DNA from 3 places in the Gilvimarinus sp. DA14 genome. Region 3 is predicted to be linked to each of the others. Evidence: predicted binding sites of a transcription regulator. Region 3 holds the regulator's gene; each other region holds the start of a gene.
What was found. Region 3 encodes sigma-54, which starts transcription at its own class of promoters, with help from an activator protein. Its sites were predicted from a motif close to TGGCACANNNNTTGCNNT; they were not measured.
Positions count from the first base shown of each region.

Region 1: a site for sigma-54 is predicted at 2,083-2,100, ahead of flgB (flagellar basal body rod protein FlgB). Genes of this name have one in related genera too.
Region 2: a site for sigma-54 is predicted at 1,880-1,897, ahead of NHM04_RS00865 (urease accessory protein UreD). Genes of this name have one in related genera too.

Region 1 covers NZ_CP100350.1:754,802-758,079, forward strand. Annotated here, with positions in the region: gene NHM04_RS03160 (flagellar hook-basal body complex protein) at 1-424, opposite strand, end outside; gene NHM04_RS03165 (flagellar hook assembly protein FlgD) at 465-1,181, opposite strand; gene flgC (flagellar basal body rod protein FlgC) at 1,192-1,632, opposite strand; gene flgB (flagellar basal body rod protein FlgB) at 1,645-2,046, opposite strand; gene NHM04_RS03180 (protein-glutamate O-methyltransferase CheR) at 2,231-3,091, opposite strand; gene NHM04_RS03185 (chemotaxis protein CheV) at 3,161-3,278, opposite strand, start outside.
Region 2 covers NZ_CP100350.1:197,641-200,918, forward strand. Annotated here, with positions in the region: gene ppnN (nucleotide 5'-monophosphate nucleosidase PpnN) at 256-1,668, opposite strand; gene NHM04_RS00865 (urease accessory protein UreD) at 1,952-2,866, shown strand; gene ureA (urease subunit gamma) at 2,884-3,186, shown strand; gene NHM04_RS00875 (urease subunit beta) at 3,195-3,278, shown strand, end outside.
Region 3 covers NZ_CP100350.1:3,335,074-3,338,351, reverse strand. Annotated here, with positions in the region: gene lptB (LPS export ABC transporter ATP-binding protein) at 1-630, shown strand, start outside; gene NHM04_RS14590 (RNA polymerase factor sigma-54) at 768-2,288, shown strand; gene hpf (ribosome hibernation-promoting factor, HPF/YfiA family) at 2,339-2,629, shown strand; gene ptsN (PTS IIA-like nitrogen regulatory protein PtsN) at 2,631-3,089, shown strand; gene rapZ (RNase adapter RapZ) at 3,095-3,278, shown strand, end outside.

The sequences.
Region 1 (3,278 bases), 1.4 Mb from region 3:
CCTGCAAATCACTGAGAATACCGCTGATATTGCCGTCGTCATCGGCGGCATAGCCCTGCAGGTTAAAGCCGGTGTTGGTCACGACAAAACCGTCTTTATCCAAACCAAAAGCGCCAGAGCGGGTAAACAACTGATCACCGCCGTTATCAACGACGAAAAAGCCACCGCCGTTAACCGCCAAATCCAGCTGATTATCGGTAAAGTTCAAATTGCCCTGACTAAACTGCTGGCGAATATTCTGTACCGTTACCCCGGCACCTGGTGTATTCGAGGTGCTGCCCAGCAGCGAGCTGGCGTAGACATCGCCGAACTCGACCCGAGAGGTTTTAAACCCCGTGGTGCTGGCGTTTGCAATATTATTGCCCGTGACTTCTAAGTCTGTATTGGCGGCACGAATACCGCTTAGCGCTGTGTTAAATGGCATGGTTTTGCTTCTCCCGTATTAGGAACACCACAGATTTTAATTAGTTAAATTGCGTTACTTGGCCGATATCCACGGCGCCCACCCCGGCGAGGTTAAGAATAATTTCGCCGTTCGTACCCAGAGTTACACTATTGACATTGGCGCTTAGTGAGGTCGCCAGCTGCTCGGTTTGGCCATCGACATTGGCGTTGACCTCAAAGCGGTAATCACCTGCCGAAGCGGCCTCCTCTCCCATGCTCCAATCCAGCAGCTCACCGTTCACCTCCATGTACTGACCATCCCAGCGGAACACCAGCTCACCGGCGGGCTGCGACCCCAGAGGGACCTGCCCCACCAGGGAACCGCCCTCGTCGTAAATATTGACCCGTAAATCCGAGGTAGACTGCTCCAGATCGACCGAACCGGCCACGATGCCGCCTGGCATCAGCTGTGTGGTTTCAGTTGGCACGGACACAGATGTGCCCACCAGACTGGAAGCCTGCAATGCCTGGTTCGACATAAAGCTGCCGCTAAAGGCCTCGAACTGACTGTTGAGTTTTTCCAGGCCTTCCACGGAACTAAACTGAGCCAGCTGGGCGATAAACTCACTGTTTTCCTGCGGGTTCAGCGGGTCCTGATTGTTCATTTGGGTAATCATGAGCTCAAGAAAGGCCGATTGCCCCAGCTCGTTGGTTTTGGTTTCGGGCTCTTTCTCTTTAATACTCAAATTACTGAGAATATTGGCCGCCGCACTGCCATCATTGTTGACTGTGGTCATTAGCGTTTCCTCACTGCCCCATGGTCAGAACGCGCTGGGCCATTTGCCGGGCGGCGTTCATCACCTCGACATTCACCTGAAAAGAACGCGAGGCCGAGATCATGTTGGTCATTTCTTCAACCACATTAACGTTGGGATAAAACACATACCCCTCTTCGTCGGCGAGTGGATGATTAGGCTCGTAGCGCTGCTCGTAGGGCGCATCACTTTCAACCACACCCATCACCTGCACCCCGGCACTAGCGCGCTGGTCAGCGCCGTCAATGGCGAGCCCTTGGCTCATGGCATCGCGAGCCAAGGCCGCAAATACAGGCTGCCTGGAGCGGTACACATCGCCGGCACTGGAAGCCGCCGACTGTGCGTTGGCCAGATTACTGGCAGTGGTATTAAGACGCAGACTCTGTGCATTCATGCCGCTGCCGGCCACATCAAAAATATTCGCGAGTGACATATAAGCCTCCTGTTATTGGCCGGTAAGGGCTTTGCTCAGCCCTTTGAACTTTTTGTTCAGCATCATAAAGCTGGCCTGAAAATCTAAAGCGTTTTTCATAAATTCAGCGTGTTCCACCTGGTCTTCCACGGTGTTGCCATCGATGGAGGGCTGCTGGGGAGTGCGATACAACAGGTGTTGGCTGGAAGGCGAACCGTTATTGAGCTGCAGGTGTCCCTCGGCGGTCTGCGCCATAGACACCGTGCGTGAGCCGCCGGTGTGCTCGGCCAGCACTGATTTAAAATCAAAATCGCGCGCTTTGAAGCCGGGGGTGTCTGCATTAGCCAGGTTATTCGCCAACACCTCGGCACGACGCGCTCTGAGCGCCAGTGCCGGTTCGTGAATGCCTAAGGCCTGCTGAAAGGAGATTGCCATTGCCGCACCTGTTAAAAAATAAGTTCTGAGGAACCTATAGCACAGGCTGTGCCAGCAACAACAAAACCACTCAAGATATTGATTTATATATGTTTTTTAAATTTTCAAATGGTGACCTGGAGCAAAGCGGGAGAGGCGGGCACGGCAAAGCGGTAAGCAGTTGCCGCTTTGCCGATTGAGAGAACTACAGTGCGCGATAGAGGATTCCGGGCTCGCAACGAACCATCTCAAACAAATGCCCAAGCTGCCCTACCCCCTCTGAAGATCCCAAAAAAAGTACCCCGCCAGGTTTGAGGCTGGCGTGGATTTTCTGCAGAATTTTGGCTTTCAGCTCGGCGTTAAAGTAAATCAGGACATTGCGGCAAAACACTACGTCAAACCGACCGAGTGCGGCGTAGGAATCGAGCAAATTTAACGGTCGAAACTCGATCTTGTCTCGCAAAATGGGCTTGACCCGCCAGCGACTGGCATCGACAGCGTCGAAAAACATATCCCGGCGCTCCGGCGATAAACCTCTCATCACGGATAATCGGTCATATTCGCCCAGGCGCGCCTGCTGCAAAACAATCGAAGAAAGGTCAGTCGCGACAATTTGCACCGGTCGGCTCAGGGTGCCCATGGCTTTGCGCTTGTACTCTTCGACCGTCATGCTCAAAGAGTAAGGCTCCTGGCCAGAAGAACAGGCTGCCGACCAAATACGCACAGGCCCGTACATGCGATTAGCCGGCGCCATTAGCTCCGGCAATAACTTGTTTTTTAAATGCTCAAAAGGATAGGTATCGCGAAACCAAAACGTCTCGTTAGTGGTCATCACATCGATAACCTGATCACGCAGACTGCGATTCGAATTGCGTTTTAACTCGGTGATAAGCTCGCCGAAGCTGTGCAGCCCGTGCTCCTCCAGCAACCGTCGTACCCGGTTGGTGACCAGGTATTGCTTATTTTCTCCCAGCGCAATGCCACAGGCATCCTGCAAAAACTGGCGGAAGTGATCAAACTCCGCCTGCTCCATTTGCTGCTCAGAACCTCGGAACTGGCTACTCATAAACGACCCTGCCTGACACGTTCGCCTAGCGAACGTTTTAGATGAACTAAAGCGTCTAATTCGCTGATTTTACTCACTTTCAGACAAAAGATCTTCACCGGTAATAGCCAGTACCCGATCGTTGACTCGCTTGGCCAATTCATCCGGGTGAAACTTGGCCAGAAAATCGTCCGCCCCTACCTTTTTC
Region 2 (3,278 bases), 820 kb from region 3:
CGTGGTTAGCTCGGCGATCCTGTCCGTTGTTGACTATCCCTAAATCCCTGTCTTCCTTGCTTTTGCTTGTTTTAATCCCTGGCCTGCCTGGCAAAACGTCCTGTGAACCATCCTGGCCCCGTCGGCATCCCTGTAACGTCCCTGTGAATACAGTATCGTCCAACTGTAAGGTTTGGAAAAGGCGCTATTTACGCTTCTTTCTGTAGGACATTTCCTACACTGCCATAGCATTATTGCAACGATGTGAAGCTACTGTTACACAATTCGGTAGCAGGGAGTGTAGTGGCTTCCCGGCAGCTTCATGCGGCCCTGTTGTTGGAATGCGGTCAACAGGGCATCAACCGGTTGCATAATGCTCTGCTCGCCACTAATTTCGAATAAGCCGTGCTTTTCAATCGCGCGAATCCCTTCTTCTTTTACGTTCCCCGCCACAATGCCGGAAAAGGCTCGTCTAAGATTGGCCGCCAGGGTGTGGTTGTTCAGGTCGCGGCTTAGCTGCAGGTTGCTCATATTAGTGTGGGTAGGGGCAAACGGCTGCTGAAAGTCCGGCGATATCTTGAGTTGCCAGTTAAAGTAGTAAGCATCGTCAGTGTTTTTACGAAAGGCCCGCACCGATGCAATCCCCGCAACCATGGCGTGGGCGACGGCTTCAGGGTTATCGATAATAATCTGGTATTTTTGCTGCGCTTCGGGGCCTAGAGTCGCACCGATAAACTGATCGATTTGGCGAAAGTAATCAGCGGCGCTGGATGGGCCGGTGAACACTAAAGGGAAGGGCAGTTCACGGTTGTCTGGGTGAAGCAGAATGCCGAGTAAATAGAGGATTTCTTCCGCCGTCCCCGCGCCGCCGGGAAACACCACGATGCCATGGCCAGCCCGCACAAAAGCTTCCAGACGCTTCTCGATATCTGGCATGATCGCCAGCTCGTTAACAATAGGGTTGGGCGCTTCGGCGGCGATAATACCGGGTTCGGTGATGCCGATATAACGCCCAACGCCCAGACGTTGCTTGGCGTGGCCGATGGTGGCGCCTTTCATCGGACCCTTCATTGCGCCCGGGCCGCAACCCGTGCAGATATCCAGGCCGCGCAGGCCCATTTGGTAGCCGACTTTTTTAGTGTAGTCGTATTCGCCCATACTGATGGAGTGCCCGCCCCAGCAGACCACTACATTGGGGTCCACTTTAGGACGAATGATGTCGGCGTTACGCAGCATATGAAACACGGCGTCGGTGGTTGCCTCGGGGGCTGCGCTTTGCAGTACTCGGCTCAAGCGGTCATCGCTACTGGCAAATATTACGTCGCGCAATACCGCAAACAAGTGCTCGCTGATGCCGCGAATCATTTTGCCATCGACGAAAGCACTGGCGGGAGCGCCTTTTACATCCAGCTTTATCCCGCGCTCCTCCTGGATCACGCTGATAGCGAAGTCCGGGTAGCGTTCCATCAATTCCTTACCGTCATCCAGAGAGTTGCCGCAGTTGAGTACCGCGAGCGAACAACTGCGAAACAATTTATAAAGACCGCTTTGGCTGACGTCTAAAAGCTTTGCTACTTCCGCCTTAGAGAGAATATTCAGTTGGTCTTGCGGCGAGATAATGGCATCGATGGTGTGGTAGGTACCGCTTTCACGATGAGTGTGCTGATAAGGTAACTGACTTTGAGGCATAGACTTCTACTTCCTGTTGAACAACTATTCTTTTTGAGTGTAACCCATCTTAATTGGGCGCCGTTGATTAAATTCCAAGAGTGAGCCAGGTCTATGCACCCATGTGGTGCTTTTTGTTGCGTTGTTTTCTCGGTAGCATCAAAGTGGTGCGTTTTAACTGGTGGTTGAGAGCGAGATTCCCGACAATACTGACCTGTAAGCCAGCTGCGGTTGGCATGCTTCTTGTTCCCCTATGCCCAACAATAGACCGGGGGTGTCGCCCGGCAAGAAAAGAGAGTTAGCTTTGACCTTAATTGCCCAGCCAGCGGAGGGTTTAAGTATCCCCTCCCGCGATAGTTCTGCACAAATTTCACGCTCCTGGCTCGCCAGTTTAACGCTGCGCCTGGCGCACAGAGGTGGGGCTACCCGAGTTACCCGCGCGAAACACCAGGGCCCCCTGCGTGTACAGAGGCCGTTCTATCCTGAAGGCCAATTAGCTCATGTGTATTTGCTGCATCCACCGGGCGGGTTGGTGGTTGGCGATCAACTGACGTTAGACATGGCCACCGAGAGTGGTGCGCAAGCGCTGGTCACTACGCCCTCGGCGGGGAAGGTGTATTCGCTAAAGGCGTTGCGTCACAGTAACAAAAGTATCACCCAGGAGCAGACGATCTCTTTACGGGTGGAACCCCACAGCTCACTTGAGTGGTTGCCGCAAGAGACAATCATTTTTAACGGTGCCAACGCCAGGTTGCATACCCGAGTCGATGCACACAAAGACAGTCGGTTTTGTTTGTGGGATATTGTCTGCTTGGGGCGTCCCGCTTGCGATGAGACTTTTAACGACGGCGAATTGCTGCAAACCTTAGAAGTGAGTCTGGAGGGGCTGCCTATACTTCGCGAGCGTAACCGCGTCTGCGGGGGTGATCCAATTATGCAGCAGCCCTGGGGCCTGCAAGGGGCTACCGCGTTTGGCACTATGGTGGCAAAAGTCAGTATCCCTCGCGACGACATCGATCAATTACTTGAGCACTTGGCGGCAGAGCACAGCGATCAAGGCGCAAGTTGGGGGATTACGCAAAAGCAGGGCTTGTTGATTGCCCGTTATTTAGGCCCAAGTGCCGCACAGTGTCGCATTGGTTTTGCGGCTATTTGGGCAGCAATCCGCCCGACTATGATAGGCCGCGAAGCTGTGCAACCGAGAATCTGGAATACGTAAACACAGGGGATAGCCAGATGGAATTAAGTCCTAGAGACAAAGATAAGTTGCTGCTGTTTACCGCAGCGTTACTGGCAGAAAGGCGCAAGGCGCGCGGAGTAAAGCTAAATTACCCCGAAGCTGTGGCCTTGATTAGTGCAGAGATCATGGAGGGAGCGCGCGATGGCAGAACCGTCGCTGAGCTGATGGATTACGGTCGTCAGATTTTAACCCGCGACGATGTGATGGACGGTATCGCTGAGATGGTGCATGAGGTGCAGGTGGAAGCCACCTTTCCCGATGGCACCAAGCTTGTCACTGTACACAACCCAATCGTTTAGGAGTCCACATGATACCCGGTGAATACGATATTAAACCCGGTGAGCACATCCTCAACGAGGGGCGTGCCACGGTGACGCTGACTATCGCCAAT
Region 3 (3,278 bases):
GGCCTACTGGGCCCAAACGGCGCCGGTAAAACCACCTGCTTTTACATGATTGCAGGTCTGGTTAAAGCCGATCGCGGCAGTGTCAGCCTGAACGAACAAGACCTCACCTCACTGCCGATTCACGGGCGTGCCCGCGCCGGTATTGGTTATCTGCCGCAAGAGGCCTCGGTGTTTCGCAAGCTTTCGGTGGCCGATAACATTCTCGCCATTTTGCAAACTCGCAAAGATCTCAGTGCCGAGCAGCGCAAGGATGAGCTGGAATCTCTGATGCACGAGTTTCACATCACTCACATTCGCGACAGCCTGGGCATGGCTCTGTCTGGCGGCGAGCGGCGCCGCGTTGAGATCGCCCGCGCCCTGGCCACCAACCCCGCGTTTATTTTGCTAGATGAACCCTTCGCCGGGGTCGACCCCATTTCGGTGAGCGACATTCAGCAGATTGTGCGCCACCTGAAAGACCGGGATATCGGCATTTTGATCACCGATCACAATGTGCGCGAGACGCTGGGCATCTGCGAAAAAGCCTATATTGTGTCCGAGGGACATATCATCGCCGAAGGCAACTCAGAGGACATCCTCAGTAATGCGAAGGTACGCAAAGTGTATCTGGGCGAAAACTTCATGCTCTAAGCGCCCACATCGCCTCAGCCCATCTTGACTTTTAAATTTTTTTGCGCCTCAGGCATAAACATTGCTTAAACGTGTTGCCTGCGAGCAGTAGGCTGACTACACTCTGCGATTAATGCCCGAAAGAAACATCAAAAATTATGAAGCAATCGCTACAGCTTAAGCTGGGCCAACAGCTCACTATGACACCTCAACTGCAGCAGGCCATTCGCCTGCTGCAGTTGTCTACTCTGGATTTACAACAGGAAATCCAAGAGGCGCTAGACTCCAACCCTATGCTGGAAATGGAGGAAAACCTCGACAGCGAACAGAGCGATAAAAACTCTGAAGCTAACGACACCCATGAGACCGCTGAGGCGCGCGAAACGGCTAACGCCACTTCCGAGACACCAACTAACAGCAGTGACAACGATGGCGACCCCCAGGCCGACAGCGAGTGGAGTGAGGCCATCCCCCAAGACCTACCCGTCGACACCAGCTGGGATGACGTCTACGAAAGCTCTGGCCCCGCGCTGCCGGCCAGTAATTACGAAGGCGATGACAGCGATTTTGAAAGCCGCCGTGGCAGCACCGAATCTCTGTACGATCACTTGATGTGGCAGCTCAATCTCACGCCCCTGTCCGAGCGCGACGAGCTGATCGCCATGGCAATCATCGACGCCGTCGAGCCCAGTGGACTACTTAGCACCACCCTAGAAGAGATATACGAAGGCCTCAGCGAAAACCTCGAAGAGCTTGAGCTAGACGAAGTTCAGGCGGTTAAACGCCGCCTGCAACAGTTTGATCCCTCGGGGGTGTGCAGTGAAAACCTGACCGACTGTCTGCTGGTGCAACTGTCCCAGTTCGATAAATCCACTCCATTTCTCGACGCCGCAAAGCTGATCGTACAGCAGTACCTACCTCTACTTGGCAGCCGCGATTACCGCCAATTGATGCGTAAAACCCGTCTCAAAGAGCCGGAACTTGCCCAGGCGGTGGCGCTGATAAAGAGCCTCAATCCGCACCCGGGTGACATTATCGACACCCGCGAAACCGAATACGTGGTGCCGGATGTGTTTGTCGAGAAGCGCGAGGGGCGCTGGACAGTGGAGCTAAATCCGGACATCGCGCCACGCCTGCGCATTAACACGGGCTATGCATCACTGGTAAAACGCGCCGACTCCAGCCGCGAAAACACCTTTTTAAAGAACAATTTACAAGAGGCGCGCTGGTTTTTGAAAAGCCTGCAAAGCCGAAATGAAACCCTGTTAAAAGTGGCCACCTGCATCGTAGAAAAACAACGCGGTTTTCTCGACTATGGCGCCGAGGCCATGAAGCCTCTGGTGTTGCACGATATCGCCGAGCTGGTAGAAATGCACGAATCGACCATCTCGCGGGTGACGACGCAAAAGTATATGCACACCCCACAGGGTATTTTCGAGCTGAAGTACTTTTTCTCGTCCCACGTCAGTACCGATTCAGGGGGTGAATGTTCCTCGACCGCAATTAGAGCTATCATTAAAAAGCTGATTGCCGCCGAAAACCCGAAAAAGCCCCTCAGCGACAGCAAGATCACGCAAATGCTGGCCGAGCAAGGCATTCAGGTTGCCAGGCGCACCATCGCCAAATACCGGGAATCTCTCAATATTCCGCCGTCCAACGAGCGTAAAAGCCTGGTGTAACATTTCCGGGGCGGCGCAAACTGCCGCCCCAGACAACAGAGGACTCTAGTATGCAAGTGAACATCAGTGGTCATCATTTGGAAATTACCGATGCCATCAATAACTATGTACACACCAAGCTGGAGCGTTTGACCCACCACAGCGAATTTATTACCAGCATCAACGTCATTCTCGAAGTCGAAAAAAACACCCAAAAAGCCGAAGCTATTATTCACGTCAATGGCAAAGATATTTTTGCCGACGCTGACTCCGAGGATCTTTACGCCGCCATCGACGCCCTAACCGACAAGCTTGATCGCCAGTTGATTAAGCACAAAGAAAAGCTGAAAAGCCACCGCTGATATCATGCAAATAGATCAAATACTCTCCCCCCAGCGTACCCTATGTCGCATCGAAGGCGTGAGTAAGAAGCGCGCCCTGGAAATTCTCGCCAACACCATTGCCGAGCAGGTGCCGGGAATGGATGCCGATGATATTTTCAGGCGGCTTATCGCACGGGAAAAGTTAGGCTCCACCGGCATCGGCCATGGCATCGCCATTCCCCACTGCCGTATTCCCGGCTGCGACTCCACCCTCGGGGCACTCATCACCCTTGAAGAGCCCATCGACTTCGACGCTATCGACGGCGAAGCGGTGGATGTCGTATTTGCCATGCTTGTTCCGGCCGAAGCCGAAGATGACCATTTAAAAACCCTGGCAGCGCTTGCCTCAGCATTAAATGAAGCGCCCTACCGTGACGCCTTGCGCCGGGCCGAGTCGCCAGAGCAGCTGTATCAAGCCGCAATAGATCAGCCGGATTAAATACCATGCATTTAGTGATTGTCAGCGGGCTATCGGGCTCGGGTAAAAGTACAGCCCTGAATGCGCTGGAAGATGCGGGCTACAACTGTATCGACAACCTACCGGTCAGCTTACTGCCGGCGCTGGTGGCGCAAATCCAGGTTCACAAAGACGCTGAAAATCAGAACTTTGCCATCGGCATAGACATTC